Sinorhizobium fredii USDA 257: one gene and its partner. The protein of the gene in region 1 interacts with the protein of each later gene in a pairwise test. Links are inferred from orthologs where the notes say so. Each region holds a gene or a part of one and is shown on either strand. Other genes may lie near its edges.

The links.
Region 2: the proteins of USDA257_RS04300 (region 1) and USDA257_RS27200 interact in binary tests that used the Escherichia coli proteins (3 or more experiments, as listed by UniProt). The link is inferred for Sinorhizobium fredii USDA 257 from one-to-one orthologs.

Annotation. Positions count from the first base shown.
Region 1 is NC_018000.1:916,723-933,515, forward strand. The notes cover bases 6,248-9,185. They hold USDA257_RS04300 (ABC-F family ATP-binding cassette domain-containing protein), read right to left. Parts: upstream 8,693-9,185; coding sequence 6,803-8,692; downstream 6,248-6,802. Other genes in these bases: USDA257_RS04295 (GNAT family N-acetyltransferase), read left to right, coding at 6,248-6,746; USDA257_RS04305 (hypothetical protein), read left to right, coding at 9,013-9,185. Also shown: USDA257_RS04265 (LPS-assembly protein LptD), read right to left, coding at 1-186; LPS export ABC transporter permease LptG, read right to left, coding at 186-1,268; LPS export ABC transporter permease LptF, read right to left, coding at 1,265-2,437; USDA257_RS04280 (leucyl aminopeptidase), read left to right, coding at 2,748-4,241; USDA257_RS04285 (DNA polymerase III subunit chi), read left to right, coding at 4,271-4,720; USDA257_RS04290 (Gfo/Idh/MocA family protein), read right to left, coding at 4,785-5,711; more of USDA257_RS04295, read left to right, coding at 5,907-6,247; more of USDA257_RS04305, read left to right, coding at 9,186-9,291; USDA257_RS04310 (AMP-binding protein), read left to right, coding at 9,504-12,167; USDA257_RS04315 (DinB family protein), read right to left, coding at 12,108-12,620; USDA257_RS04320 (glutathione S-transferase family protein), read left to right, coding at 12,759-13,448; ndk (nucleoside-diphosphate kinase), read left to right, coding at 13,569-13,991; USDA257_RS04330 (hypothetical protein), read right to left, coding at 14,125-14,628; USDA257_RS04335 (CGNR zinc finger domain-containing protein), read right to left, coding at 14,625-15,185; USDA257_RS04340 (branched-chain amino acid ABC transporter permease), read left to right, coding at 15,345-16,241; USDA257_RS04345 (molybdenum cofactor biosynthesis protein MoaE), read right to left, coding at 16,244-16,708; moaD (molybdopterin converting factor subunit 1), read right to left, coding at 16,713-16,793. UniProt on the Escherichia coli protein: Genetic data indicate it may be involved in ribosome assembly or function.
Region 2 is NC_018000.1:5,780,391-5,795,088, forward strand. What follows is about bases 9,949-13,532. They hold USDA257_RS27200 (2-oxoglutarate dehydrogenase E1 component), read right to left. Parts: upstream 13,146-13,532; coding sequence 10,149-13,145; downstream 9,949-10,148. Other genes in these bases: odhB (2-oxoglutarate dehydrogenase complex dihydrolipoyllysine-residue succinyltransferase), read right to left, coding at 9,949-10,087; sucD (succinate--CoA ligase subunit alpha), read right to left, coding at 13,380-13,532. In the rest of the region: USDA257_RS27140 (primosomal protein N'), read right to left, coding at 1-281; fsa (fructose-6-phosphate aldolase), read left to right, coding at 459-1,112; USDA257_RS27155 (GNAT family N-acetyltransferase), read right to left, coding at 1,538-2,452; USDA257_RS27160 (tyrosine recombinase XerC), read left to right, coding at 2,598-3,530; USDA257_RS27165 (TraB/GumN family protein), read left to right, coding at 3,649-4,728; USDA257_RS27170 (DUF2867 domain-containing protein), read right to left, coding at 4,721-5,209; lpdA (dihydrolipoyl dehydrogenase), read right to left, coding at 5,345-6,751; USDA257_RS27180 (SDR family oxidoreductase), read right to left, coding at 6,788-7,540; USDA257_RS27185 (hypothetical protein), read right to left, coding at 7,537-8,040; USDA257_RS27190 (LysE family transporter), read right to left, coding at 8,043-8,684; more of odhB, read right to left, coding at 8,849-9,948; more of sucD, read right to left, coding at 13,533-14,282; sucC (ADP-forming succinate--CoA ligase subunit beta), read right to left, coding at 14,289-14,698. UniProt on the Escherichia coli protein: E1 component of the 2-oxoglutarate dehydrogenase (OGDH) complex which catalyzes the decarboxylation of 2-oxoglutarate, the first step in the conversion of 2-oxoglutarate to succinyl-CoA and CO(2).

The DNA of each region.
Region 1 (16,793 bases):
CAGCTCGTTGGCGGTCAGCAGCAGTTTCGCATCAGCCGGGATGTTCGGCTGCAGCTCATCGATTCGGGTAGATGTGTCCTGCGCCATGGCCGGCGCATGCATTCCGATGGCAAGCGCATGCAGCGCCACGCCTGCGAGGAGGGCGGCGTTGATAAGCTTCATAGGTCCGCGGTTGCCTGCCGCCACTAGCCATCCTCCTGATGTAATAGAATCGTCGAGCCCAGCGCCATCGCTACAACAACTGGCAACCAGGCTGCAACGAACGGAGGCACAATACCGCTGCTCCCGAATGCTTTGACAAGCACGGTGACGACATAAAGCACGAAGCCTGACAGGATTCCACCGAGAATTACGGAGCGCGATTGGTTGAATCGGCTAAATTTCAAGGACACGCATGCGGCGATCAGAGTCATTGCAACGAGAAGCAGCGGCAGCGACAGGAGCGAGTGAAGCTGGGTCTCCATGGCGTCGGTCGAGAAGCCGAAGGACCGGGCCACGTCAATCTTGTGCGGCAGGTCGAAAAATTGAATGGAATCAGCCTTTGCCAGACGTTCCTGGACGAAATCGGCCTTCAGATTCGTACGCAGTTGTACCGTTTCCAGCCGTCGGGGCAGGCGTCCGTTGCCGCTTTCGGTGACCCCCTTAAGGAGCCAGTAACCATCTTCGAGTTTCGCCGACTTCGCATCCTGCCTCAGGATGATCGTTCCCTGTGGATCAAAGTGGATAACGGTGACGTTGATGAGCTCCGTGCCGCCGTTCTGGACGGACCGTGCGCCAATGATCGTGTCCGTGCCGTCATAGATCTGTCTGAGCCACGGAATCGAATTGGATTGCGCCGAGCGGGACGAGCCCCATTCCGCCTCCAGCGCTTCGGCCCTCTTTGTTCCCCAGGCGGCAAGCGGGTTGAGTGCGACGACGGCGAGAACGCCGACGAGAAACGCTCCCAGCACGAATGGTCTCAAGAACTGCCACACGGAAATGCCAGCGGCCCGCGTGACGACCAACTCGTAGCGGCGGTTGAGCGAAATCAGTGCCGCCATCGCAGAAAAGAGTGCCACGAAGGGAACCGTCTGCTGCAGGATGGTCGGGATGCGGAACGTCGTCATCAGCAGCGCGCCGGAAACCGTGTAATGCGGCAAGGCCGACATACGGCTGGCGAGCTCGCTGAAATCGATGATGAAGATCAGCGCGAAGATGCCGATCAGAAACCAGAACGTCGTGACGATGTACCGCTTGAAGAAATAGCGTCCAAGGGTGCTGAGGATCATGACGGCTGTTCCCCATCGACGCCAGCCGGCCGCACGAGCCGAAGCCGCAGCATCAGATCGGTGAGCTTTTCTTTCCAGGTCATCGGTATGTCGAGGCGGCGGTTGCTGGCGAGCTGGCGTATCGCCAGGGCACCGGTCACCAGCGGCACAAGATACATGAGCGGTACGAACCAGATCGAATCTTCCGCGCTGTTGCCGGCGTAGAAAGTCATCCAGCGGATGACGAGAGCCGCACCCACGGCGCTGAGCGTCGGATGCACGCGCGCCTCCCGGTGCGAGCGGGCATCGCTGCTGACGACGAGGGCGATCAAGCCGAAGAGGAGCGGGTATGTCCACTCGGTGAGACGCCGGTGCAGTTCCGCAGTAAAGGTCAGCGGCGAGCGCTTGTAGGAAGAATCGTTCGGATCGGGAGCGATGAGATAGAAGAGGTCGCGATCCTTGGCCCGGATGGTGGCCTCGCCGGCCGCCCGGGTCATGTCGGTGAGATCGAAGGCATAGGAATCGAACTTGATGACGGAGACGCCGCCGTCCGGCAATTTGCGATGGACTTCGCCGTCCTTCATCACGAGCGCCGAGCGCTCCTCGTCCACCGCCCCCTCGCGCGCATAATAGACGAGTTCGAAATTCGGATTGCGCGAATCGGCGACGAAGATGCCATGCAGGACGCCGCCGCTGCGCCGGGCGGCGACCTGTACGTAAAGCCCGTCGGTGATCTTCCGAAAGGCGTTTTCCTGCACGACGGTGGACAGCAAGTCGGCATGCGCCGTCGCGATCATCTTGCGCACGGCAACGCGCGAATAGGGCTCGACGAAATTGTCGATGACGAAGGAGAGGGCGCTCAGCCCAATGGCGAGATAGATCACCGGCCGGATGACGGACATGCGCGAACTGCCGGCGGCGTTGAGCACCGTCAGTTCCGAATCCGTGTTCATCACGCTCAGCGTCTGGGTGACGCCGATCAGCAGCGCGAAGGGCAGAATGATCGGAACGACCGAAGGCAGGATCAGCGTCGCAAGCTTGAGGAAGGCGAAGATCGACTGGCCGCTGTCCGTGACGAGGTTAACGTTGCTCAGCGCCTGCGTGGTCCAGACGATGCCGAGCAGCGGCAGGAGCGTTGCCAGGAACATGATCGTGGCGCGCCGGAAGATGTAGCGTTCGATCAGCTTCATATCCGTTTCCGACCCAAATCCTGCTCTTCGTTCAAGCCGCTCATGCGTATGCGAGCCTCGTATTCGCTGTCCGGCCGAACCGGTCCCCGTTCCCTGCATCCGAACTCGGAGTCTCGAACAACAGGGATAACATAAGACGAAGAACTGCGGTTAACCGCATGTAAACATGTGGGGGCATCTTGCCAAGCGTCTCAAAAGCGAGAAGGGTGCGCGCCACGGTTTTGAACACGGCCGACGTCGCGAATGTCCGCCACTGTAGCCGTCCGGTAACAGCCAGACGGAAGCCCACCAGAAATGCCCGGAGTTCTGTATGCCGATGAAGTTCGAGTTCACTTTCAGCAAATCCCATCGCCCGGCCGGGGGCTCCGCAGTGCTCCTGCAGGTCGCGGGCGCGAAAGAGCCGGCCGGTGCCGCTGTCGTCGATCCCGAGGGCGTCCTGCCGAGGGCCGTGAAGATAGGAAAGTTCACCGGCAAGGCCCTAGCCGCCCTCGACGTCGTTGCACCACACGGTTCGCCGGCAGATCGGATCATCCTTCTCGGCCTTGGAGATGCGGCGGCGCTCACGAGCCATGATTGGCTGAAGGCCGGCGGCGCCGCGGCCGCGAAGCTCCGCTCTGCCGAGAAGGCCACGATCTTCATCGATGCGCCCGGCGTTGACGTCACAGGCAAGGCGGCTGCTGACTTCGTGCTCGGCATGGAAATGAACGCCTATGTTTTCGACAGCTACAAGACGCGCAAGTCCGACGACGAATCGAAGACTGCTCAGAAAGTGGTGAAGGTCACCATCGTCACCGGCATGGTTATTGCCGCCAAAAAGGCATTCGCCACCGTCCAGGCGGTCGGCGAGGGTGTCTTCCTGGCGCGCGATCTCGTCAACGAGCCCGCCAATGTGCTCGGCCCGGTGGAGTTTGCGGCGCGCGCCAAGGAACTGGAGAAGCTCGGGGTCGAGGTCGAGACCCTGACCGAGCGGGAAATGAAGAAACTCGGAATGGGTGCGCTGCTCGGCGTTGCGCAGGGATCCTCCCGCCCGCCGCGATTGGTGGCGATGCAGTGGAAGGGCGGCAAGGCGAAGGACAAGCCGATTGCCTTCATCGGCAAGGGTGTCGTCTTCGACACGGGCGGCATCTCGATCAAGCCAGCCTCCGGCATGGAGGAGATGAAGGGCGACATGGGCGGTGCTGCCGCCGTGACCGGTCTCATGCATGTGCTGGCGGCTCGCAAGGCGAGCGTCAATGCCGTCGGCATCATCGGGTTGGTCGAGAACATGCCGGATGGCAGCGCGCAGCGGCCGGGCGACATCGTGACGTCGATGTCGGGGCAGACGATCGAGGTGATCAACACCGACGCCGAGGGCAGGCTCGTTCTGTGCGACGCGCTCTGGTATTGCAACGATCGATTCAAGCCGAAGGCGATGATCGATCTGGCGACGCTCACCGGCGCGATCATGGTGGCGCTCAGCAATCACTATGCCGGACTGTTCGCGAACGATGATCGCCTCGCCGAACAGCTGCTGAAGGCCGGCACGACGACACATGAGCGCCTGTGGCGGATGCCGCTCGGCAAGGAATACGACAAGATGATCGACAGCAAGTTTGCCGACATGAAGAATACCGGCGGCCGCCACGGCGGCTCGGTGACGGCGGCGCAGTTCCTGAAGCGTTTCGTCAAGGAGACGCCCTGGGCGCATCTCGACATCGCCGGTACGGCGATGGGTTCGCCGACCCATGAGATCAACCAGTCCTGGGGCTCGGGTTTCGGCGTGCGTCTCCTCGACGAACTGGTCCGGGCAAACTACGAATCCTGATTGCCTGGTGGATCCCGGGAGAGATCGGCATGACCGAAATCCTTTTCTACCACCTGACCGAATCGAAGCTCGAGGACGCCCTGCCGCCGCTCCTGGACAAGAGCATCGAGCGCGGCTGGCGGGTGGTCGTGCAAACAGTTGACGCGGAAAGGCGCGAAGCGCTCGACACGCATCTCTGGGTCTATCGCGACGACAGCTTCCTGCCGCACGGTACGGATGCGGGCGAATTCGCGACCGAGCAACCGATCCTGATCGTCGCCGACAATGGCAACCAGAACGGGGCGACCGTGCGCTTTCTCGTCGATGGCGCCGAGCCGCCGCCGGTCTCCGAATACGAGCGCGTCGTCTTCATGTTCGACGGCTACGACCAGCAACAGCTCGAGGCGGCGCGCGGCCAATGGAAGCGGCTGAAGGGCGAGGGGCACAACCTCACCTATTGGCAGCAGAACCGCGACGGCCGCTGGGAGAAGAAGGCCTGAAGCTCTTCCGAAAAACACAAGGCCCGCGAAAACCGCGGGCCTTGATATTGCAGCTGAGTGAAGCTCAGTCGTGGAAGGCCTCGACGAACTTGCGCCGGCCGAGCATGAAGGCGTCGGCGACGTGGCGCAACGGCGAAAGATCCACGTCCGATCGGCCCTCTTTAATGATCTCGGCAAAACGCCGATAGAGCATCGGATATTCCTCTTCCGGCTCGTCATGAACGATCTTGCCGTCGAGGGCGAGCTTGGCACCACCTTCGGAGAGAACCATCTCGCCGGCCTCGGTCTCGGCAACGATGTCCCAGCTCTGCTTGCCCATCTGGCGCCAATCGAACTCAGCCGAAACGTTCAGCTTTCGGGCATCGCTGAAGGCGATCGAAGCGGCGATCGGTGCGTCGCGGTTCTCGGGAAATTCGAGCGTCGCCGAGGTTATGAAGATCGGGTGGGGCAGGATATGAGTAATGATCGACAGGGCGTTGATCCCCGGATCGAACACGCCGAGCCCGCCAGCCGCCCAAATCCATTCCTGGTTCGGATGCCAGTGCCGGACATCCTCCTTCCAGATGATCTTGACATTGCGGATCGTGGTCGCCGCGAGAAAGGCCTTGGCCGCTTCGACCGCCGGCGCATAGCGCGAATGCCAGCTCGCAAAGAGCGAAAGACCCTTTTCCGCCGCCAGCGCCTGAAGGTCTGCGACCTCGCTCAGGGTCGCGCCCGGCGGTTTTTCGAGGAAGACATGCTTGCCGGCCTCGAGGGCCGTGCGGGCCGCTTCATAGCGGTATTGCGGCGGCATGCAGAGCGAGACTGCCTCGATCGCCGGCACCGCTTCGAGCATCGCTTCGATCGACTTGAAATTGTCGATGCCATCGACCGTTCCATGGCGGCTCGCCGCTGCGGTCAGTCGATAGTCGGCATTCTTGGCGAGTGCCGGCAGATGCTGATCGCGGACGATTTTTCCGACGCCGACAATGGCAATTCGAATGGGAGACATGGTGCTTCGCTCTTAATTAGTATGACTTATTCTCGCCCTTGTAGCAGATTGGGGGCAGTGGGCAAGCGGGGTTCCGTCTTGAAATAAGCTGGCACCTCAGGGCACAACTTGCAAACACAAATCTGTTATGCCTCCGGTGAAGTCGGGCGACGGTTTCGCTGATCTGTTGATCGGAACGACAGTTGAGGATTTGCCATGCCGAACATCCGCCGCGCCATGCGCGCCGAGCTTGACACGATCATCGACTGGGCGGCGAGGGAGGGATGGAATCCTGGTCTCGAAGACGCCAACGCGTTCTGGACCGCCGACCCGGAGGGCTATTGGGTTGCGACCGAAAAGGAGACCTTGGCGGCGGCCATCTCGCTTGTGCGCTACGGCAGCCAATATGCCTTTCTCGGCCTTTATATTGCCGACCCGGCCTTTCGCGGCAGGGGCATCGGCCTCGCGCTCTGGAAGCGAGCGATCGCCAGCGCGGAGGGCCGCGTCATCGGCCTCGACGGCGTGGTAGCCCAGCAGGACAATTATCGAAAGTCGGGTTTCGCCTGGGCGCATGCGAATATTCGCTATGGCGGTTCCGTCAATGTCGCCGAGCCTCCGGGCACCCATCTGATCGATGTGGCTCCGGTCCATGTCGCGGCCCTGACCGACTATGACCGCCGTTTCAATCCGGCCCGCCGCGACGCATTTCTGTATGAATGGACGAAGCAGTTGCCGACCCGACGAAGCGTGCTTCTCCTGCGCGACGGCACCATCGCCGGATACGGGACGATCCGCGCCTGCCGCGAAGGATTGAAGATCGGCCCGCTCTTTGCCGATAATGAGACCGGCGCCGATCTCATCTTCCGCAAGCTGTCTGCAGGCGCAAAGGGGCAGCGGATCTACCTCGACATTCCCGAGCCGAATGCCTCGGCGAGGGCGCTTTGCGAACGCTACAACATGAAGCCGGTCTTCGAGACGGCGCGCATGTATCGTGGACCGGCGCCGGACCTGCCGCTTTCACGGATTTACGGCATTACCATGTTCGAACTCGGCTGATCTGGTCGAGAAGCATCCGCCGTCCGCTACGGGAGGCGATGCCCAGGGGAAAGGCTCTAGATCGCCATCGCCTCTTCGTATTCGGCCGAGAGTTCGAGCCATTGCTCTTCGGCGTGGGCGAGTCTTGCCGCCGCCTCCGCCCGTTCCTTTGCTCTTTGGGCCGCCTTCGCCGGGGCTTTCTCGTAGAGGACCGGATCGGCCAACTCGGCGTCGAGCGCGTGAATCAGTTTCTCCAGTTTTCCCGTCAAGGACTCGATCTCGTTGATCTTTTTCCTGAGCGGCGCCAGCGACGCGCGTTTTTCGGCATTCACCTTGCGCTGGTCGGCCTTCGACAAACCCTCGTCCAGGCCGTTTGGTCTGGGCCTCTCGTCCTTCGCCTTGGGGCCGCCGACGATCACGCTCCGATAGTCATCGAGATCGCCGTCGTACACCGCAACCGTTCCGTCTCGCACCAGCCACAGCCGGCCGGCGGTGGCTTCGATCAGGTGTCGATCATGCGAGATCAGGATGACGGCGCCGGAATAGTCGTTAAGGGCGGTGATCAATGCGTTGCGGCTGTCGATGTCCAGGTGGTTCGTCGGCTCGTCGAGGATGAGCAGGTTCGGTTGATCGAAAGCGGCTAGCCCCATCAGGAGCCGCGCCTTCTCGCCGCCGGAGAGGTCCTTTGCGGGCGTGTCCATCTTCTCGGTCGACAGACCCATCTGCGCGACGCGCGAGCGGACCTTTGCTTCCGGCGCATCCGGCATGCGGCGGCGCACATGTTCCACGGCGCTTTGCGTCGGGATCAAGTCGTCGAGCTGATGCTGGGCGAAGAAGCCAGTCTTCAGGCCGGGCGCGATCCGCACTTCGCCGGTTTCTGCCGCAAGGCGGCCTGAGATGAATTTCGCGAAGGTCGACTTGCCGTTGCCGTTCGAGCCGAGCAGCGCGATACGGTCGTCCGCGTCGATGCGCAGATTGAGCCTCTTCAAAATCGGCTTGCCCGGCTCGTATCCGACCGCGCCGCCCTGGATCGCGACGATGGGGGAGGCGACCTGTTTCTCCGGATCGGGGAATGAGAAACCTTGGACGTGCTGCTCGATCACCGCCGCAACGGTGCCCATGCGTTCCAGCGCCTTGATGCGGCTCTGGGCCTGGCGGGCCTTCGATGCCTTCGCCTTGAAGCGGTCGATGAAACTCTGCAGATGCTTGCGGGCCGCTTCGTTCTTGGCTTTTGCCTTCATCTGCAGTTCGTCGGCTTCCGCCTTCTGCCGCTCAAACTGGTCATACGAGCCGCGATAGAAATTGAGCTTCTTCTGGTCGAGGTGAACGATGGCGTTGACGGCCGTGTTCAAGAGGTCCCGATCGTGGCTGATGATGATGACCGTATGCGGGTAGCGGCGGATGTAATCCTCCAGCCACAAGGTTCCTTCGAGATCGAGATAGTTGGTTGGCTCGTCGAGCAGCAGCAGATCCGGCTCGGAGAAGAGCACCGCTGCAAGCGCCACGCGCATGCGCCAGCCGCCGGAGAAGGCGGAGGCGGGGCGCCTCTGCGCTTCGTGGTCGAAGCCGAGGCCGGCGAGGATGCTCGCCGCCCGGGCTTCCGCTGAATGGGCACTGATATCGGCTAGTCGCGTCTGGATGTCGGCGATCCGGTGCGGGTCGGTGGCGGTTTCGGCCTCGGCGAGAAGTGCGGCGCGTTCCCTGTCGGCCTTCAGCACGATCTCGATCAGCGGCTCGTCCGTACCCGGCGCCTCCTGGGCCACCTGGCCAAGCCGTGCGTTTTTCGGCAAGGAGACACTGCCGGCCTCGGCGGCAAGCTCGCCGGTGATGATCCGGAAAAGCGTCGACTTGCCGGCGCCGTTGCGTCCGACGAGCCCGGCCTTCGTGCCCGCCGGAAGCGTCACGGAAGCATTTTCGATGAGAAGACGGCCCGCGACGCGGGCGGAGAGGCCGGTGATCTGGATCATCCGGGCCTTTTGCCCCGAGTTTTACTCGAAGGCAAGGGTCAGCCGACGAGCTTCGCGGCTCACCGATAAGTCCTAAGCGGGCGGTTTCAAGTGCTTATTGTTATCGAATCTTGGACGACGTGTTCCGATAATCAATACTTCCAAACCTCATCATGAGGACCCACATCTATCAGCGAAGAGCACAGGAACTGCTCTTCCGATCATCCGGCTCGGATCGAATGCCATCGGCAAGGCCGCCGCGTTCGAAAAGACTGATCCGATCACAGGTGGTCGCGGCCTACCCATCGTTCAAGAGAACGATCTCATCAGGAGTGTTGAACATGAGAAATGCAGTCCACACCGCTCTCGCCGCTGCCCTCGTTGCCACTGCCGTTCTTGGCGGCGCTTCCGCTGCCTTTGCCGGCGGCAGCTATTACGAAGGCATCAGCGACAAGCCGCTGTTTACCGAACCTGCTCCGAAGGCCGGTGACGAGGCCGCGGTCCGCCGCACCAACGGTTCCATCGACCGTACCTCCACCGGTGCGGTCTCCGACTACGCCGTTCAGCCGAAGCCGGTCCGCGGCGGAGAAGGCGAATACTACCAGGGCGTCAGCCGCTAAGTCGGAATCCCAGTAGAGCGGGTCGTCCTCCCAGACTGCTCTTTCCCTGGCCCGGTCCCGCCCAGCGGGACCGGGCCTCTTTTTGTCTTGCACGCGTTACGGGCACCGGTGCGTGCCGCGATTTGTCGCGGCCCTTCTTGCACAGGTTGCTGCTTTAGTCGGGCACTTATACTTGACGACAAGAGTCAGCAATAATATGCCGCCTTGCTAAAATGGAGGTGGCTTTGGGCGCTGGCGATTTGTCGATATTCCCGTTCCGTGTTGCGCACTTGTCCGCTCAGGGCGAGAAGCCGGCACTCGTGTTTCCCGGCGGGAGGGTCGTCAACTATCGCGAGCTCGCCGCCCGCGTCGATCGCCAGGCATCTGAGTGGCGCCGCGAGCGCGGACTGGTGATGCTCGAGGCCGATCTCTCGGAGCACGCGATCATCGCCTATCTTGCTGCGCTCGACGCCGGACACGCCATCGCGCTGCAGGGCCCGGCCGCCGCGAAGACGGATCGCGAGATCTTCAGGCCGGATTTCTGCCATCGCCGGATCGACGGACGCTGGCGCACGGAGCGGCTGGAGGGAGACCCTGTGGTCCCCCATCCCGATCTTGCCGTCCTGCTCTCGACCTCCGGCAGCACCGGACAGGGGAAATATGTCCGGCTGTCGAGAACGAATATCGAGGCCAATGCAGGTGCCATCGCTGATTATCTCGGCCTTACGGCCGCGGATCGGACCTGCCTCATCCTGCCGCTGCACTATTCCTATGGCCTTTCGGTCCTGAACGCGCACCTTTCGGTCGGGGCAAGCGTCTATCTGCCCGGCAGATCTATCCTGGACGAGGGCTTTCTCGACGGTCTCGCCGAGAGCGGCTGCACCAATCTTTCCGGCGTTCCCTATTCCTACGACCTTCTCGAAAAGGTGGGCTTCCGCGAGCGGGCGTTTCCGCACCTGCGGTTCATGACCGTCGCTGGCGGACGCCTGCCGCCCGAAAAGGTCCACCTTTACAACGAACATCTCACCGCACGCGGCGCATCCTTTTTCGTGATGTACGGCCAGACGGAGGCGACCGCGCGTATGGCCTACGTGCCTCCGGATCGCCTGAGCGGCCGGGAAGACCGGATCGGGGTCGCTATACCGGGCGGCAGCCTGAGGATCGAGGACGAAAGCGGGCGTCTGATCACCGGTCCGGAGCAACCCGGCGAACTCATCTATCGCGGGCCGAACGTGATGATGGGCTATGCCCTGTCGCGCGCCGACCTCGCCGAGGGTGCCGCGCTCTCCGTATTGCGGACCGGCGACCTGGCGGTGCGCGATGCCGACGGGTTGTTCCGCATCGTAGGGCGGACGAAGCGGATATCGAAGATCGCCGGGCTGCGAATCGGGCATGACGGTCTCGAAGCGGCTCTCGAGCGGCACGATATCGCCGCCGCCGTCATTGGCAGCGATGTCGAAATCCATGCCTATTTCGTGGGAGAACGCGATCCGGCTGACGTCCGTCGGCTCCTCGTCTCCGCAAGCGGATTGACGTTGCTGCAGGTACGGGCGACGCGCATCGACGCGCTGCCGCGCCTGGCATCCGGCAAGGTCGATTACGAAGCGCTCCGCCAGAAGAGCCGGGGCACCGGCGGTCCTTCGCGGGCAGAAGGCGTGGAAGTCCTGTTCGAGCAGTTATTCTACCCGCAGAAGGTTCGACCGGAGGATAGCTTTCTGTCGCTCGGCGGGGATTCGCTCCGTTTCGTCCAGCTGTCGATCGGGCTTGAAAAAATCCTCGGCGAGGTGCCCGAGGCTTGGGAGAGAATGCCGGTCAATACCTTGGCGGCCATGGTTCGCCAGGAGCGCAAGACACCGCAGATCGGCACCGACTTCCTGATCCGGGCGCTGGCCATCCTGCTCGTCGTGCTTCACCACGAGACGCTCTGGCCGATCCCGGGCGGCTCGGCGGCGATGGTGATCCTCGCCGGATTCGGCCTAGCGCGGTTCCAGAGCGGCGCCCTTTTGTCGGGCGCGCTATGGCAGCTGCTGCGGCCGCTCACGCAGATCCTGGTCCCCTACTATCTGATCGTCGCGGCTTACGCCCTTGCCTGGGGGGAAGTGCCCTGGGCTTCCGTCTTCCTTGTCGGCAATTTTGGTTTCGCCGACCCCGAGCGCCACAGCATGGTGCCGTACCTCTACTGGTTCATCGAGGCCTATTGCCAGATGGTGCTGGTGTTTGGCGCTCTGTTCGCCGTTCCGTTCGTCAGGCGCTTTGCCGCCGTGCGGCCCTTTGCCGCCGGCATGGCGCTGCTTGCTGCCGCTTTTGCCGCCCGCCTGGCGATGCCGCAGCTTTGGGAAATCGGTAACCGCCAGATCTTCACGCTGCCTTGGATCTTCCATCTGGCCGTCGTCGGCTGGTGCGCGGCCTTGGCCCAGAACTGGGCACAGCGGCTCGCGGTCATGGTGGCCGGAACGGGGATCTTTTTGTTTCTCGGGCTTTACGAGGGCGTCTGGATCGGCACCAAGATCAAGTACCTGTTGCAGATCGTCGTCCTCGCGGGCCTTTTGTTTCTGCCTCGCATCCGCCTGCCGCAATGGGCCGTGCAACTTGTCCTGCCGCTCTCGGCGGCAGGCTTTCATATCTACATCCTGCACCGCTTCGTGCCCGATCTCCTGCTGGCGCCAGTCCAGCCGTTCCTCCCGCCGCTCACCTATTCGCTCTCCTCGATCGCTGGCGGCGTCGTGCTCGGGCTTATGGTCTGGGCGGGGCAGCGTCAGCTATTCAAAGGGCTTGTGCGCGCCCGGGCCGGCGCTCTGCCGATGGACTGGCCGGCCGGGGTTAAGTCCTGGCTCTCTTCAGGCCGCCCACTTCTTTCCCTCGGTCCGCAGGAAGAAAACCAGGTCCAGCGTCAGTGACGGGCGCCCGAGCGCGGTCAAGGTCGCGTGCGCCTGCCCGCGGTGATGGGTCTGGTGGTTGAAGAAATGGGCGAGCGTCGGACCGACTCTCTGGGTGATCTTGTCGGGCGCGGTCAGCGGCGAATAGGTGAAGTGCGCGTTGAGACGCGCCTCGTCGAGGCTGTCCAGCCAGGCGATGATGCGCTCGTCTTCCGCCGCCCGCGCCGCCGTCAGCGCGGCGAGGTCTTCGCAGAGGATCGCATCGAGCCGCGTGGGTGCCTTGCCCTCCTTGGTGAACCGGTTCATCCAGATCCGGTCGGCCGCGAGAATATGGTTCAGCGTTGCGTGCAGCGAGCCGAAAAAGGCGCCCCTGTCCTCCCGGTATTCCGCCTCGGAGAGTTCCGCCGCGGCAGCGTAGAGCCGCCGGTTGGCCCAGCGATTGTAGTCGGCAAACATCCGATAGTGATCGAGCATCAACATTCTCCCTTGCTGTCCGGCCAGCCTAGCCGGGATTGATATTCGCGTGTCGAATGCAACTCATGAAAATTACTGATTTGATCACCCGCTCCCTATCGTCCTATGCGTCGAGCGATATGCAGATCAGGAGGTGAGATGACCCGCAAACTCTATGCGCTCTGTGGTACCGAACGGACGCGCCCCTTTTCTCCGCATGTGTGGAAGATCAAGCTTTCGCTCGCGCACAAGGGCCTCGACTTCGATGTGATGCCTGTCGGCTTCACCGAAATTCCGAAGCTCGAGCAAGGGGTGACGAAGATCGTCCCGCTGCTTCGCGATGGCGAAAAACTCGTTAGCGACAGCTTCGACATCGCCCTTTATCTGGAGAAAGCCTATCCCGAGCGGCCGACGCTGTTCGGCGGCGAGGGCGGCAAGGCGATGGCCCGCTTGGTCGAAGGCTGGTCGCAGATGACCCTGCATCCTGCCATTGGCCGCATCGCCATCATGGATATCCATGACAGCCTCGAACCGGTGGACCAGGCCTATTTCAGGCAAAGCCGCGAGAAGCGCTTCGGCAAGCCGCTCGAAGCGGTCGCCGAGGCAGGGCAGGCGGATCTCGAAACCTTCTCGGCCAAGCTCGAGCCGCTGCGCCACATGTTGAAATTCCAGCCCTTCATCGGCGGCGACGCTCCACTCTTTGCCGATTACATCGTTTTCGGTGCCCTGCAATGGGCGCGCATCGTCTCGTCACATCGTCTGCTTGCCACAGGGGACGTCGTTTCGGACTGGTTCGAGCGTTGCCTCGACCTTCACGATGGCCTCGGCCGCTCCGTAACAGCAGCGTGAAACTCTCCCCTGCAGCGGCGAATCATCGCCGCGCCCCCTTGTTTTGCGCGGCCCCCTTGTTTTGCGTGGCATTGGCGGCTAATGAACCGCCACTTTCTCAAGAGCAAGGGAATTGAGCCAATGGCGATTGAACGTACCTTTTCGATGATCAAGCCGGATGCGACGAAGCGCAACCTGACCGGCGCCATCACCAAGATGCTCGAAGACGCCGGCCTGCGCGTCGTCGCATCGAAGCGCGTCTGGATGAGCCGCCGCGAAGCCGAAGGCTTCTACGCCGTCCACAAGGAACGCCCGTTCTTCGGCGAACTGGTCGAATTCATGTCCTCCGGCCCGACCATCGTTCAGGTTCTCGAAGGCGAAAACGCCATTGCCAAGAACCGTGAAGTGATGGGCGCCACCAACCCGGCCAACGCCGACGAAGGCACCATCCGCAAGGTCCATGCGCTGTCGATCGGCGAAAACTCGGTTCACGGATCCGATGGCCCGGAAACGGCTGCCGAAGAAATCGCCTACTGGTTCGCGGGCACCGAAATCGTCGGCTGATTCACCTTCTTCGCTTCGGCCCCTAAAGGCTTGAAACGATTCTTCGAAACCGGGGCGGAGACGCCCCGGTTTTTCTTATGCATGTCGCCAAAAGTGTGCAGCGGTATTGGGACAACGACATGCATGACGCACTTTATGTCGGGCAGGCTGCCGTGTCGAAATGTGTCGGCGCCAGTCCATTCCTGAAGACTTCCGGATTCTTGTCGTAGGCTGGGCCGACGACCAACGGCCTCGCCGGCATGACGCTCTGGTCGAGGTCGGACATCACCGTCGTTTCCAGCTTTTGCAGCGTCGCACCATCCGGTCCCTTGACTTCAATCGTCACAGCATAGGGCCTTCCCTTCTTCACACAGGTGATGTCGGGGCTCTCCAGCGCCACCTTGTCCAGTTTCGGGAAGAGCTTGCGCGTCAGCGTCAGCGGTTCGCCGCCGGCCGGATTCTCGAAGGTCGCCACGACGATACTGCCGTCGGGGACCGGCTCGGTCTTGTTGAGCGTGATCGTATAGGTGGCATAGGCCAGCCGGTAGTTGAACACGAACATCTTGCCGGTCAGCTTCAGCGGGTCCGGCCCGGTCTCGCGCTGACAGCCGGCAAGTACCGCCGCCGCGACAACGGCGATGGCAATGACATTTTTCATGGCTGGATCTCCTCTTTGTTGCGGCGGTAGTGGCGTTTCGCCTTCGTGCGGTTGCCGCAAACCGCCATGTCACACCAGGTCCTGCTCCTGTTGCGGCTGCGGTCGAGGAACAGCCATTCGCAGTTCGGGCAAATCTTCAGACGATCGGGCTCCGGATTGGCAGCCAGGCTGAGCGCCGAATGCGCGGTGGCGACGTCGAGAGCGATGTATTTGCCGCGTTCGGATGATTGGCGCAGGACGGCCGTGATCGCCTCGAGCAGATCGGCGAGCAGCTCCGGCCGGTCTTCGGCCCGCACCTGCGCCCGGAAATGCCGATCCGTCGCCTCGCGCAGACCGATCAGCGGCTCCCGCCTTCCAGGCCCGATCGGCCCAAGCCTGCCAAAACGCTCCTTCTCGGCGCCGTAAAGATTGAAGGCTTCGGCAAAGCTGTCGATCGCCGCTCCATCGGCGAAACGATCGATCCGGCGCGTCGGGTCGAAGCGCAAAACCACGGAATTTGCGACATCCAGCGCCAATGCGCCGCCTGAGAATCGATGCGCGGTCCAGGTGAAGCTCATGTGAAAAATCCTAACTAGTAAAATGCATTTTACCAGTTATATTGCTTCTGTCACTAGTGCCGCAGAGGAAAGTTGGCCTCTGCGTTTTGTAATTGAAATTGATGCGGTTTCGTTCTTGGATTGTCTCGATCCCGATCGCCGCGACCGACCGGAAATGTGATGGCCTATTTCCTTCAGCAGATCGCCAACGCCGTGCCAGTGGCAGCGCTCTATGCGGCACTCGCCTTCGGCTATGCTATCGCCTTTGCGGTGACGCGGCGGGCCGACCTGACCTATGGCGCTCTTTTCGCCTTTGCCGGTCAGGTGTTTGTGCTTTTTGCGGATTTCGGCTGGGACCGTCTGTGGTTGGTCTTGCCGGCGGCGCTGGGTCTCGGAGCCGCGGCGGCCCTGATCTTCGGGCTTGGTGCGGGTCTTGTCGCCGGGCGCTATGTGATGAGGCCGCTGGCTTTTTCCTCGGCCAATGCCGTCGTCGTTGCCTCGCTCGGCAGTCTCCTGGTGCTCATGGAAGCGGCCAGGCTCGCGTCCGATACGCGAAGCCTATGGCTGCCGCCCTTCCTTAATCACGTCATCGTCTTCTGGCCGGATCCGGCATTTCCCGTGACGCTGACGGTCGTGCAATTGCTGAACACCGGACTGATGGCCGCATTGGTCACCGCTGGTCACTTCCTGCTCAGCCATACCTATGCGGGGCGCTATTGGCGGGCCGTCTCGGAGGATCGCGAAGCGGCATCCCTCTGCGGGGTCGATCCTTCGACCGTCTACATTCTCGCCTATGGCGTCGCGTCGCTGATTGCCGCCTTCTGCGGGATCCTTGCCGCCTCTTACTATGGCAATATGGACTTCGGCATGGGCCTGAGCTTCGGCGTCAAAGTGTTGTTCATCGCCGCGATCGGCGGGCAAGCGGCGCCGTTGTTCGCAGCCCTCGGCGCCGCCGGCGTAGGCCTGCTCGAGACGCTATGGAGCGCCTATGGCCCGATCCTCTGGCGGGATTTCGCGATCTTCAGCTTTCTGGTCCTGGTCCTCGTCGTGACGCGGCGGGAAAAGATCATTCCCTGACCTTAGCGGTTCCACCGATCACGCGCCGCGTCGTCGGCGTCCTTGGCGCTGACCCATTCGCCGGCGCTGCCGTCGGCGCCGTGCTCCTTCTTCCAGAAGGGGGCCGAGGTTTTCAGAAAATCCATGATGAAATTCGCGCCCTCGAAGGCTGCCTGGCGGTGCGGCGAGGCTGTTACCACCAGTACGATGTTCTCACCGGGCTCGATGCGGCCGAAGCGGTGAATGGCTGTCGCAGCCTGCAGGCCGAAGCGCTGCACCGCTTCGTGGCAGATCCGGCTGATCTCGGCTTCCGCCATGCCCGGATAGTGTTCGAGTTCGAGCGCGTCGAGGGCGCCTTGCTCGTCGCGGCAGAGGCCCGAAAAGGTGACCACCGCACCGATGTCCGTCCGCCCGCGGTAAAGCGCCGAGACCTCGGCTGCAAGTTCGAAATCTTCGCGTTGGACGCGCACGGTGACCGGGGCGTCCATCGCCTCAGCCGCCCGTCATCGGCGGAAAAAGCGCGATCTCGCGGGCGCCGCCGATCGGCTCGCCGTGATCGACATGTTCCTGGTT
Region 2 (14,698 bases), 4.9 Mb from region 1 along the record:
TCGAGAAAGGCGCGCATGTCGCAGGTGAGCGGCGGGCAGTCGAAGACCTTCTCGATCTCCTTCAGCTTCTTCGGATCGACTGTGCCGTCGTCGAGGCCGTCCCAGACGACGCCGACGACAAGCCGCGGCCCGAGCGGCACCTGCACGATCGAGCCCGGCTCGACCGCCATGCCCTCTGGCACCGCATAGGAATAGGGCCTCGGTGCCGGCATCGGCACCAGGACGGGCACCACGCGGCGGTCGAAGAGAGCGCCGAATAAATCGGTTGAATCAAGCGTCATTTTGCCGTGACCTTGCCACCGCTTTCGGTTAAAGAAAACTGCACAGCGAACCGTCGCCTTTGCAGGAGCAAGGGTTTGTCACGGTTCCACCCGAGTTTCAACGCGCGCGATTTCCGCCGTGGATTTTCCCGTGAGCGGAGAGGCGCCTGAACGGCTTAGTGCCAGAGGAAGACTCCCATGAAATTTTTCGTTGATACCGCCGATGTGAAGGAAATCCGGGAACTGAACGATCTCGGCCTGCTCGACGGCGTCACCACCAACCCGTCGCTGATCCTGAAGTCGGGCCGCGACATCGTCGAAGTCACCAAGGAAATCTGCTCGATCGTCGAAGGCCCGGTTTCGGCCGAAGTCACGGCAACCGAATACAGCGAGATGATGAAGGAAGCGGCTGCTCTTGCGAAGATCGCCGACAATATCTGCATCAAGCTGCCGCTGACGCTTGACGGCTTGAAGGCCTGCAAGGCGCTGACCTCGGACGGCCACCACACCAACGTCACCCTTTGCTTCTCCGCCAACCAGGCGCTGCTCGCCGCGAAGGCCGGCGCGACCTTCGTTTCGCCCTTCATCGGCCGCCTCGACGACATTGCCGTCGACGGCATGGACCTGATCCGCGAAATCCGCCACATCTTCGACAACTACGGCTACGAGACGGAAATCCTTGCCGCCTCGATCCGCACCGTCAACCACGTCAAGGAAGCCGCCCTGATCGGCGCCGACGTGGTCACTGCCCCGCCGGCCACGCTGAAGGCGCTGGTCAAGCACCCGCTGACCGACAAGGGCCTGGAAATGTTCCTCGCCGACTGGGCCAAGACCGGCCAGAAGATCGGCTGATCGACACCGAGCTCGCGCACTGTATTACAGGGCCTCGCAAAGACGCGGGGCCCTTTTGTCATTTCACCGGACTTTTGGATTTCTTCCAAATAGCGAAGTGGGCAGCCGGCGAGCTATACTTCCTCGTCATCCGCCGAGGACATGCCGCCCTCCTTGGCGATCTCATAGGCAAGCTTTCCGCGCACGGCCGATTGGACGAGCTGCAGCGCGCGGTAAAGGTTGGATTTGCCGACGCCGTTCTCGCCGATGAAGAGGTTGACCCCGGTCAGATCCATGCGGATCGATCGCAGCGAACGGTAGTTCTCGGCAAGCATCGAGCGCAGCAAGCATGGACAAGTCTTAGCCGATCGGCGGCGCCACAGAACCATCAGGTCCCGATTTTCGTTTCTTCGGCAGAAGCGCGGGCAGAAAACTGCATAATCGGCTTAGCCAAAATGGGGCAGTGCGTTGAAAACGGCGTCGCTATCGCGCGCAAGCTCGAGGACCGTATGGCGCTCGAGGGAGCGGGTCACTTCCATCGGGTCGCCATCAAGCGCCTCCGGAGGGATGAGATTGCCGACGCGAAAATCGAAAAGGTCGCCCTTCTTGTTCAGGAGCTCATGGAACACCGTCATGTCGCGCAGTTCCGTCGACCATTTGGCGAACCAATAGAACAGTCCGGAATTGCGCGCGCTCATATGCACCGGCAGGATCGGCAGGTTGTACTTGCGGGCAAAGCCGACGGCAGAGCTTTTCCAGGGGCGTTCATTGAGGCGCCCATCGGCCCAGTAGGCGATGCGACCGGACGGAAAGAGCACGGTTGCCTTACCTTCCTCAATCGCCCGGTTGGTGACCTGCAAAGTCTCGCGCGCCTTGAGCTTGCTCTTGTATTCCTCGCGCCATTCGACGGGGATGACCATCTCGACGAAACGTGGATTGACGCGGATGGCGTCGCGATTGGCGAAGAACATCATGTCGGGGCGGCGGCTCTTCAAGAGATCGAAAACCGCAATGCCGTCGGCGATGCCGGTCGGGTGGTTGCTGACGAGGAGAAATCCACCTCGTGCCGGAATCCGCTCCGCCTTGTCGACGCGGATGTCGAGATCGAGCAGCGAGCTCAAGTGTTCGAAAGCCTGGAAGCCCGGCATATTGGCGACGGAATTGGCGAACTCGATCGCCTTGCGGTAGTTGAGCAAGGTGTGGAGAAAGGGCCGCATCACCGGCCACAGAGGATGGCGAACGATCTTCTGGCCGCGCTCGGCGATCAGCGTGTCGACGATATGACCGGGCCGCCCCTGCGAGACCAGCGCAACTGCCTCTGCAAAATGCGCCAGCGCGCTCGCCGAATCACGTCTCGCCATGGTCCCATCCGCCGTTGCTGACCGAAGATCGCAATTCAATATGATCGAAGAATGACAAATTCCAAGAGGATGTTAGCGAAAACATAAGGGCCCGGCGGCATGCTCGGCAATGGAAAACAGTCAAAGAGCGATCGTCGGACCGACAATGAACGAACTTCTAGTGATAGGCCATCCCGAGGTGATGGCGGAGCGTCAGCGGTGGCTTGCAAACCTTGCCGAAGAACGCCGCCTGGCCGACAAGACGATCGAGGCCTATGAGCGGGACACGCGGCAATTCCTGGCCTTTCTAACCGGGCATCTCGCCGGACCGCCCCGGCTCGCAGATATCCGCACGCTCAGGCCGGCCGATCTGCGCGGCTTTCTCGCCCAGCGCCGCAAGGCCGGCGCCGGCGCGCGCACGCTTGGGCGCGGGCTTGCGGGGCTGCGCTCATTCCTGCGCTACCTCGAGAAAAACGGCCTTGCCAACGCCGCCGGCGCCGGTGCCGTGCGCTCGCCGAAACAGCCGAAGTCGCTGCCGAAGCCCTTGACCGATCGGGATGCCCTGAAGGTCGTGACGGCGGATGCGCAGCTTGCCGAGGAGCCGTGGATCGTCGCCCGCAACGCGGCCGTGCTCACCCTCCTCTACGGCTGCGGATTGCGCATATCGGAAGCGCTCGACCTGACGCCCGACGATTTTTCAGGGGCGGCGTCGCTGCGCGTCACCGGCAAGGGCGGCAAGACCCGGATCGTCCCGCTGATCGCCGCGGCGATGGAGGCGGTGGCGACTTACCGGAAACTCTGCCCCTATCATATTGGCTCTGGAGAGCCGCTCTTCCGCGGCGCTCGCGGCGCCAAGCTGCAGCCGGCGATCATCCAGCGCGAGATGCAGAAGCTGCGCTCTGCCCTTGGCCTTCCCGATTCGGCGACGCCGCATGCGCTGCGCCATTCCTTCGCGACTCATCTGCTCGCCGGCGGCGGAGATCTCCGCACCATCCAGGAACTGCTCGGCCATGCCAGTCTCTCGACGACGCAGGTCTATACCGGCGTCGATTCGGCACGGCTGCTGGAAATCTATGATCGAGCCCATCCGCGCGCCTAAAAGGGGCAAGATCCAAAAACGCTCACGCTTTTTTTCATCCGGCTCTACAATCGCCAGGCTCGCGCGTTAACCAAGCGCGTTAAGGAAGCTGTGACGGAGGGGGCTTAGTGTCACACTCATGATGACGATGACCAGACCCGTTCGCGATTTCGCGGCCAAGGCGGCCGACGGCCTGTCGTGGCTGATCGCACTCATGCACGTGCTGTTGGCCGCAAGCCTCCTCGCAGCCTTGCTCTCCGTCTCGGAGGCCGAGGCCGCGGAAGGCGACGACTGCGGTGGCAGCAATATCCTCGCAGGTCTCGAGCGGTCCGATCCGGCCCGTCTGGCGGCGATACGCCGCGAGGCGGATGCCGTACCGAACGGCAAGGGCCTGCTCTGGAGGATCGAAGGGCAAGGATTGGCGCCGTCCTTCCTGCTCGGCACCATGCATGTGACCGATCCGCGCGTGCTGGCCATGCCCGCCGGCGGCGCGGAAGCCTATGCCGGATCGCGGACCGTCGTCGTCGAATCCGACGAGATCATCGACGAGAGAAAGGCGAGCGCCGCCATCATGATGCGCCCCGATCTCACCATGTTCGCCGACAACCGGACGATTAACGATTTCCTGGAGCCGAAGGACCGAGCACTTCTCGAAAACGGCCTCAAGGCGCGCGGCATTCCCCTGCCGCTGGTCGCCAAGATGAAGCCCTGGATGATCGCCAGCTTCGTCGCCCTGCCGGCCTGCGAATTCAGCCGCAAGGCTGCGGGCGCATCGTTCCTCGACAAGAAGCTCGCCGAGGATGCAGTGAGCCAGGGCAAGACGCTGAAGGGACTGGAAAGCCTGGTCGAGCAGCTTTCCGCGATGGATTCGCTTCCCGTCGAGTGGCATCTAAGGGCGCTGATCGACACGCTCGCGCTCGGCAAGACGATCGACGACGTGCTGGCGACGATGACCGACCTCTATCTCGCCGGCGACACCGGCATGATCATGCCGATGATGCGGTCGGTGGCCGAAAAGATCTCGCCCGGCGATCTCGGCTACGCCGATTTCGAGCAGCGAATCATCATCGATCGCAACCGGATCATGTCGGTGAGGGCTGAACCCATCCTGAAACAGGGCAACGTCTTCATGGCTGTCGGCGCGCTGCACTTGCCGGGCAAGGAAGGACTTGTCGAACTCCTGCGCCAGCAGGGCTTCACCCTCACGCCGGTCAACTGACCGGCCGGCGCGCCGGTTCGTTGACTTGAGCGAGCAAGGCCGGAACGATCGCCTTGTGAAAGGGCGTGATCGCGGCGAGATAGAAATAGCCGAACAGGTTCCTGCGGCGCACCAGCGTCGTGACGCCGATCACCTGGCTGTCGGCCGGCCCGTCGTGCACCTCCACGACGATCCGGAAATCCAGATGCCGGTCGTCGAGGCCGAGGACCATCTCTCGATCGCTGCCGCTGAGGATCGGGAAGGCACCGACGAGGCTGACATCTCCGGACGGGGCGCCGGCCTTGAGGCCGAGCGGCGCAACGACGCGATTGCGCAAGGCCAGGAGGCTGCGAATCCAGCGCGGTGCGCTTCCAAGCGCCCGCCGTGCCGCTTCATGCGCCGTCATGCGTTCGCCGAGAAAGAGAAGCTCATAGCAGTCCGCCCAGTCAGCCCCGGGCAGGCAGGCGTTGGGCAAGCGGGCGGCAACGCTGCGAGGTTTCATGAACGCGTCCTTTCGCTATCGCCGGTTGGCTCCGGCGGCGGTCTGAGGGTGGAGCGTTCATGATTGCGCCGGATGACGACTGAAGGCAGGGGGCCGCTTGTCGCAGCCCCCGCGCCAATTGTCACACGGGACCGATCACATGTGGATCGGCTTGAAGAAGGTCGCAAGCGCTGCTTCCTTGACCGCCTCCGACATGGTCGGATGCGCGTGGCAGGTGCGGCCGAGATCCTCGGACGATCCACCGAACTCCATCAGGACGGCGATCTCGTGGATCATCTCGCCGGCGCCGAAGCCGATGATATGGCCGCCGAGCACCCGGTCGGTCTCCTTGTCGGCGAGGATCTTCACGAACCCGTCGGCCTGGAGCATGGCGCGGGCACGGCCATTGGCGGTGAACGGGAATTTGCCGACCTTGTAGGCGACGCCGGCCGCCTTCAGTTCCTCTTCTGTCTTGCCAACGGAAGCGACCTCCGGCTGGGTGTAGACGACACCCGGAATGACATCGTAGTTCACATGGCCGGCCTGTCCGGCGATGATTTCCGCCACGGCCACGCCCTCGTCCTCGGCCTTGTGAGCGAGCATCGGCCCGCGCACCACATCACCGATCGCGTAGACGCCGGCGATGCTCGTCTGGAAGTGACGGTCGATCTCGACCCGGCCGCGCGCGTCGAGCACGACACCGGCCTTGGCGAGACCCATGCCTTCGGTGCAGGGCTTGCGGCCCGTCGCGACCAGCACGACCTCCGCATCGAGGGTCGTTGCTTCGCCGCCCTTGACCGGCTCGAAGGTCACCCTCGCAGCGTTTTCCGACTTCACGACGCCGGTCACCTTGGCACCGAGCTTGATGTCGATGCCCTGCTTCGCCAGCATCCGCTGGAGCTGCTTGGCGATCTCGCCGTCCATGCCGCCAAGGATCGTGTCGAGGAACTCGACAACAGTTACCTTGGCGCCGAGACGCGCCCAGACCGAGCCGAGCTCGAGGCCGATGACGCCGCCGCCGACGACGATCATGCTGGCCGGGACCTTCTCCAGCTCGAGAGCGCCGGTCGAGGAGATGATCACCTTCTCGTCGAACTCGAGCTCGACGCCCGGAATGCCGGCGACATCCGAGCCGGTGGCGATGACGACGTTCCTGGCTTCGAGAACCTGTTCCTCGCCCTTGTCGTTGGTGACGGAGACCTTGCCTTGGCCAAGCACCTTGCCGGTACCCTGGAAGCCATCGATCTTGTTCTTCTTGAAGAGGAACGACACGCCATCGACATTGGCCTTAACGGTGGCGTCCTTGTGGGCCAGCATTTTCTGGAGATTGAGTTTCGGGCTTGCGACCTCGACGCCCAGCGCATCGAGGCCATGCGCGGCGTGATGGAACATCTCGGAGGCATGCAGCAGCGCCTTGGAAGGAATGCAGCCGACATTGAGGCAGGTGCCGCCATAGGTGCTGCGCTTCTCGACAACCGCAACCTTCATGCCCAGCTGCGCCGCCTTGATGGCGCAGACATAGCCGCCGGGGCCGCTACCGATAACGATGAGATCATAAGCCATGTGATAATCCTTCTGGGAGGCTTGTTGAAAGGGCGGTCATCGCCCGCCGCTGACATTGAGGATGGCTCCCGTCACATAAGCCGCCTTATCCGACAGGAGATAGAGAATTGCGTCGGCCAATTCGCCGGCCGTGCCGGGGCGCTGCATCGGGATCGACGGCGCCATGTCGCGGGCCCGATCCGGCAAGCCGCCGGACGCATGAATATCCGTGTCGATGATGCCGGGGCGAACGGCATTCACACGGATTCCCTCGGACGCCACTTCGCGTGCGAGACCGACGGTGAAGCTGTCGATCGCGCCTTTCGTGGCGGCATAGTCGACATATTGACCCGGCGCGCCCAGCACGGCCGCGACGGAGGAGAGATTGACAATCGAGCCGCCCTCTCCGCCGTGCCGCGTCGACATCCGCAGCACGGCTTCCGCCGCGCAACGGATCGCGCCGGTCACATTGACGCGGAACATCCGTTCCAGCCGCTCCGTCGCGATGTCATCGATCCGCTGCGGCGACCCGATAATGCCGGCATTGTTGACCAAACCGTCGAGCCGGCCGAAGGCGGCGTCGACCGCCGAAAAGATCGCCTTCACCCCATCCTCGGAGCCGACATCGCCCTGGATGGCGATCGCCGAGCCGCCTGCCCCGGCGATTTGACGAACGACATCGTCGGCCGCCTGTCGGTTGGAGGCATAGTTGACCGCCACTTGCCAGCCTTCCGATGCCGCGGCTAGGCAGACGGCGGCGCCGATGCCGCGGCTGCCGCCGGTGACGAGAAGGACACGCCCGCCACTCATCCGGCGCATCCTTTGAACGCGAAGACGTCGGAACTGTCGGACGAGGCCTTGCCGTTGCCCCAGGCGCTCGACTGGCGCAGCGACGGGCCGAAATCCGGGAGCAGGATCTGCCGGGCAGCTGGTGCATCCTCGGCCTGAAGCAAGCCGATCGTGCCAGCGCTATCGACGGCATAGATCGGGCCCTGCCATACGGTGCAAGCCGTCAGTTCGGCGCCCGTCACGTCCCCCGTCGGACAATCGTGCATGACGATCCCGTTCGGCCGTTCCGGTTCCCCGGAAGGCAATACGACGCCGTCGAGCGACACTCCGGTGCCCGCGACGCTGATCTTGAAATGATTGCTGGTGACCGCCGCTTCCGATCCGACCGGCTCGAAGCGCAGCTCATAGCCACCGGCCGGATCGGCATAGATCGCCTGGACCTGCTTGCAGTCCTCGGCAAGCGCCGGGAGAGCGGCCAGTGCCAGCGCCAAGGAAGCAAGGATGGCTGTCCGGCCGGACATCTTCAGGCAGCCTTTTCGGTCGCGAGCTTCAGGCCGAGCGCAATGAAGACGAGGCCGCTGGTCCGGTCGATCCACTTGCTCGCCCGCGTGAAGGTGGCCCGCATCCGTGGCGTCGTCATGAACAGGCTGACGCCGACGAACCAGAGGATGAGAGCGCTCGCCATGACAAGGCCGTAGCCAAACTTCACGAGCAACGGCGTGTGCGCCCCGACAACCGTAGAGAAGATCGACAGGAAGAAGAAAACCGCTTTCGGGTTGAGCGCATTGGCGGCGAAGCCAAGCGCGAAGGCCTTCAACGCCGACTGGCTCCCACGCGCCCCGGCATCGTCGGTCTGCTCTACGGTAATCTCAGTCTGTCCGGCCCTGAGCGCCTTGACACCAATATAGATCAGGTAAGCGACACCGCACCATTTGACGATGTTGAAGAGGTAGATCGATTGCGAAATGATCAGCCCCAGGCCGAGAACGGTATAGCTGACATGGAACATCAGCGACGCGCCGATGCCGAAAGAGGTGATGATCGCCGCCCGCCGGCCGTTCACAAGCGACTGGCGCATCACCATGGCGAGATCCGCTCCGGGCGAGACGATGGCGAAGGAAAAGATCGCCATCAGCGATGCGAGTTCGATCAGGTAAGCGCTCATGGTTGCCACCGGTGCGTTGAAGATCAAGATGAAGCCGCAAGAGCCTGAATGCGCGCATAGCGTGCTTTGCAGACACTAGCCTCCTGCTTCATCGCTGTCGAGCGGGCCGCATCGACGGTTGCGCGCGGCGGGAACGAAACGGGGGCTCACGCCCCCGCCTTGGCTTAGAGGTCGAGCACCAGACGTTCCGGATCCTCGAGGCTGTCCTTGACGCGCACCAGGAAGGTCACGGCTTCCTTGCCATCGACGATGCGGTGATCGTAGGAGAGCGCCAGATACATCATCGGACGGATGACAACCTGGCCGCCGATCGCGACCGGGCGGTCCTGGATCTTGTGCATGCCGAGGATGCCCGACTGCGGCGCATTGAGGATCGGCGAGGACATCAGCGAACCGTAGACGCCACCGTTGGAGATGGTGAAGGTGCCGCCCTGCATGTCGGCCATCGACAGCGTTCCGTCGCGTGCCGCCTTGCCGAGACGGCCGATTTCCTTCTCGATTTCGGCAATCGACATCTGGTCGGCATCCCGCACGACTGGCACGACAAGGCCCTTGTCGGTGCCGACGGCCACGCCGACATGGCAGAAGTTCTTGTAGATGATGTCGGTGCCGTCGATCTCGGCGTTGACAGCCGGCAGCTCCTTCAGAGCATGCGTGACGGCCTTGGTGAAGAAGCCCATGAAGCCGAGCTTCACGCCGTGCTTCTTCTCGAAGATGTCCTTGTACCTGTTTCGCAGGCTCATGACGGCGCTCATGTCCACCTCGTTGTAGGTGGTGAGCATCGCGGCGGTGTTCTGCGCGTCCTTGAGACGCCGGGCGATCGTCTGACGCAGGCGGGTCATCTTGACGCGCTCTTCGCGGACGGCGTCTTCTGCCGGCGCCGGCGCACGGGCCTGGATCTTGGCCGGTTCGGCGGCTGCGGGCGCCGAAATTCCCTTGACGACAGCGGCGAGCACATCGCCCTTCAGCACCTGGCCGCGCTTGCCGGAACCGTCGAGCTGGTCGGCGGAAAGATTGTTTTCGGCGATGAGCTTGGCGGCCGCCGGAGCCGGCGGCATGGAGGACTGAGCCTGCGGTGCGGCGGCTGCCGGCTTCGCGGCGGGAGCAGCGGCAGCGGGCTCGGCCTTCTTCTCGGCCGGCGCCGGAGCGGCTGCGGCGGCACCCGCGCCTTCGGCGATCTGGCCGAGCAACGCGCCGAGACCGACGGTCTCACCCGCCTGCGCGACGATTTCGCTGAGCGTGCCGGCGGACGGCGCCGGCACTTCGATCGTCACCTTGTCGGTCTCGAGCTCGAGGATCGGTTCGTCGGCCTTGATCGCATCGCCGACCTTCTTGAACCAGGTCCCGACGGTCGCTTCGCTGACGGATTCGCCGAGGGTAGGAACGCGGATTTCTGTTGCCATGATTTTTGTTCCGTTGATCAGATATCTGTTTCTGTCGATTGGCAGGCGGCGAGGGACTTGATCAGCCCCCCAGCGCATCCTCGAGGAAGGCGTTGAGCTGCGCCATGTGCTTGGACATCAGGCCCGTCGCCGGGGAAGCGGCGGCCGGACGGCCGGTGTAGCGCACCCGCTGATACTTGGCGTCGATATGGGCAAGAACCCATTCGAGGTAGGGGTCGATGAACGACCAGGCGCCCATGTTCTTCGGCTCTTCCTGGCACCAGACCATCTCCGCGTGGCGGAAGCGGCTGAGCTCATTGATGAGCGCTTTCGCCGGGAACGGGTAGAGCTGCTCGACGCGGAGCAGATAGATGTCGTCGATGCCGCGCTTCTCGCGCTCTTCGAGAAGATCGTAATAGACCTTGCCCGAGCACATCACGACGCGACGGATCTTCGAATCCTTCTGCAGCTTGATCGGGCCGTCCTTGATGACCTCGGCGTCGTCCCACAGCAGCCGGTGGAAGGAGCTCTCGCCGGCCATTTCCGACAGGCTGGAGACCGCCCGCTTGTGGCGCAGCAGCGATTTCGGCGTCATCAGGATCAGCGGCTTGCGGAAGTCGCGCTTCACCTGGCGGCGCAGGATGTGGAAGTAGTTTGCCGGCGTCGTGACGTTGGCGACCTGCATGTTGTCTTCCGCGCAGAGCTGCAGAAACCGTTCGAGACGCGCGGAGGAGTGCTCCGGTCCCTGGCCTTCATAGCCGTGCGGCAGCAGGCAGACGAGGCCGGACATGCGCAGCCACTTGCGCTCGCCGGACGAGATGAACTGGTCGAAAACCACCTGAGCGCCGTTGGCGAAGTCGCCGAACTGGGCTTCCCACAGCGTCAGCGCGTTCGGACGGGCAAGCGAATAGCCGTATTCGAAGCCGAGCACCGCCTCTTCCGAGAGCATCGAGTTGATGACCTCGTAGCGCGCCTGGGTAGGCGACAGGTTGGCGAGCGGAATGTAGCGTTCCTCGGTCTCCTGATCGTAGAGGACCGAGTGGCGCTGCGAGAACGTGCCGCGCTCGCAGTCCTGGCCCGATAGGCGGATCTTCGTGCCCTCGGTGACGAGCGTTCCGAAGGCGAGCGCTTCCGCCATCGCCCAGTCGATACCCTCGCCGGTCTGGACCATGTTGGCGCGGTTCTCCATGAAGCGCTGGATGGTGCGATGCGCGCTGAAGCCAGCCGGGATCTCGGAGATCTTGCGGCCGACTTCCTTCAGCTGCTTCATCGGCACCGAGGTCCGGCCGCGGCGCTGCTCATCCTGGTTGTCGGCGGTGCGCAGGCCCGACCAGGCACCGTCGAGCCAATCGGCCTTGTTCGGCTTGTAGGACTGGCCGGCCTCGAACTCCTGCTCGAGACGAGCGCGCCAGTCGGCCTTCATCTTCTCGACCTCGCCGTCGTTCATGAGTCCTTCGGCGACCAGCCTTTCCGAATAGACCTGGACGACCGTCTTGTGGGCGCGAATGGCCTTGTACATCTTCGGCTGGGTGAACGCCGGCTCGTCGCCCTCGTTGTGGCCGAAGCGGCGATAGCAGAACATGTCGACGACGACCGGCTTGTGGAACTTCATCCGGAACTCAGTCGCAACCTTGGCCGCGTAGACCACGGCTTCCGGGTCATCGCCATTCACGTGGAAGATCGGCGCTTCGATCATCTTCGCCACGTCCGAAGGATAGGGCGAGGACCGAGAGAAGGCCGGGTTCGTGGTGAAGCCGATCTGGTTATTGATGATGAAGTGCACGGTACCGGCAACGCGGTGGCCGCGCAAACCGGAGAGACCGAGGATTTCTGCGATGACGCCCTGGCCGGCGAAGGCCGCGTCGCCATGCAGCAGCAGCGGCATGACCTTGACGCGTTCGCGCAGCGGAATGATGTCGCCCTCGAACACGGTCGCCATCTGGTCCTGCTTGGCGCGCGCCTTGCCCATGACGACCGGGTTGACGATCTCCAGATGCGACGGGTTCGCCGTCAGCGACAGGTGCACCTTGTTGCCGTCGAATTCGCGGTCGGAGGAAGCGCCGAGGTGGTACTTGACGTCGCCCGAGCCTTCGACGTCGTCCGGCGCATAGGAGCCGCCCTTGAACTCGTGGAAGATGGCGCGGTGCGGCTTGGCCATGACTTGGGAGAGGACGTTGAGGCGGCCGCGATGGGCCATGCCGAGAACGATCTCCTTGAGACCGAGCTGGCCGCCGCGCTTGATGAGCTGTTCGAGCGCCGGAATGAGCGACTCGCCGCCGTCGAGGCCGAAGCGCTTGGTGCCCTTGTACTTGACGTCGATGAACTGCTCGAAGCCTTCCGCCTCGATCAGCTTCTGCAGGATTGCCCGCTTGCCCTCAGGCGTGAATTCGACGCCCTTGTCCGGTCCCTCGATCCGCTCCTGGATCCAGGCCTTCTCCTCAGGGTTGGACATATGCATGAATTCGACGCCCATCGTCGAGCAATAGGTTCGCTCGAGGATTTCGACCATTTCGCGCACGGTCGCGTATTCGAGCCCAAGCACGTTGTCGATGAAGATCTTGCGGTCGTAGTCCTTCTCTTCGAAACCATAGGTTTTCGGTGCGAGCTCGTCGTAATCCTCGACCGGATCGGCGAGGCCCAACGGGTCGAGCTTGGCATGCAGGTGGCCGCGCATGCGATAGGCGCGGATCATCATGATGGCGCGGACGGAATCGCGCGTCGATTGATGAACCTCGGCCTCGCTGACCGGCACGCCGGTCGCGGCAGCGGCTTCCTCCGCCTTCGCCTTGACCTTCTTCTCGACGACCTTTTCGACGGTGCCCCAATCGCCGTCGAGCGCGGAGACGAGTTCGCCATTGGCGGCGATCGGCCAGTTCTTCTTCTTCCAGGAGGCTCCCTTGGCTGCCTTCACCACATCTTCGGGCCTGTCGGCAAGTGCCTTGAAGAAGGACTGCCATTCGGCCGAAACGGACGACGGGTCCGCTTCATAGCGCGCATAGAGCTGCTCGATATAGGCGGCGTTGGCGCCGTCCAGAAACGAAGTGAGCTGGAATTGCTCGTTGGCCTCTTGCCTTGTCATGGTCTCTCGCGGACTTGCGTCCGCCTCCTGACTCTAAGTTGGGTCGCCGGATTGTCCGGTCATGTTTGCCTGAAGTCCGGATCAGGATGGCCTTCGAAAGGTCGGACATCCGTCCCGGCTTGCGTCGGTTGGAGCGGATGCGGCGCTTCGCCACCTTCGTCCCGCCCGACGCTTCATCATCGTGTCATTCGTGGCTCTATCGGGGCGGCACCGGAGCCGCCCCGAGAAAGTTCGTCAGCCCTTCAGGACTTCGACGAGGGTCTTGCCGAGGCGGGCCGGCGACGGCGAGACGCGGATGCCGGCCGATTCCATCGCCGCGATCTTGTCTTCCGCGCCGCCCTTGCCGCCGGAGATGACGGCACCGGCATGGCCCATGGTGCGGCCGGGAGGCGCCGTGCGGCCGGCGATGAAGCCGACCATCGGCTTCTTGCGGCCGCGCTTGGCTTCGTCCTTGAGGAACTGCGCCGCATCCTCTTCCGCCGAGCCGCCGATCTCGCCGATCATGATGATCGACTTGGTCTCGTCGTCGGCGAGGAACATTTCCAGGACGTCGATGAATTCGGTGCCCTTCACCGGGTCGCCGCCGATGCCGACAGCGGTCGTCTGGCCGAGACCCTCATTGGTGGTCTGGAACACCGCCTCGTAGGTGAGCGTGCCGGAGCGCGACAGCACGCCGACCGAGCCCTTGCGGAAGATGTTGCCCGGCATGATGCCGATCTTGCATTCGTTCGGGGTCAGCACGCCCGGGCAGTTCGGGCCGATGAGGCGCGAAGTCGACTTCTCGAGCCGCGCCTTGACCTTGACCATGTCGGCGACCGGAATGCCCTCGGTGATGCAGACGATCAGCGGAATTTCCGCGTCGATCGCCTCGATGATCGCCGCCGCGGCACCGGCCGGCGGAACATAGATGACCGAAGCATTGGCGCCGGTCGCCTCACGGCCCTCGGCAACCGTCGCGAAGATCGGCAGTTGCTCGCCCTTGGAACCGGTCCAGGTCTCGCCGCCCTTCTTCGGGTGGATGCCGCCGATCATCTTCGTGCCGTTATAGGCAAGCGCCTGTTCGGTATGGAAGGTGCCGGTCTTGCCGGTCAGGCCCTGGACGAGAACCTTGGTGTCTTTGTTGATCAGGATGGACATGAAACCTCAGGCTCCCTTGACGGCTGCAACGATCTTCTGGGCGGCATCGTCCAGATCATCGGCGGAGATGACGTTGAGGCCCGATTCATTGATGATCTTCTTGCCGAGTTCGACATTGGTGCCTTCGAGGCGGACGACGAGCGGCACCTTGAGGCCGACTTCCTTGACCGCAGCAAGCACGCCTTCGGCGATGACGTCGCACTTCATGATGCCGCCGAAGATGTTGACCAGGATGCCCTTCACGGCCGGATCGGCGGTGATGATCTTGAAGGCGTGGGTGACCTTCTCCTTGGAAGCGCCGCCGCCGACATCGAGGAAGTTCGCCGGCTCGGCGCCGTAGAGCTTGATGATGTCCATCGTCGCCATGGCAAGGCCGGCGCCGTTGACCATGCAGCCGATATTGCCGTCGAGGGCGA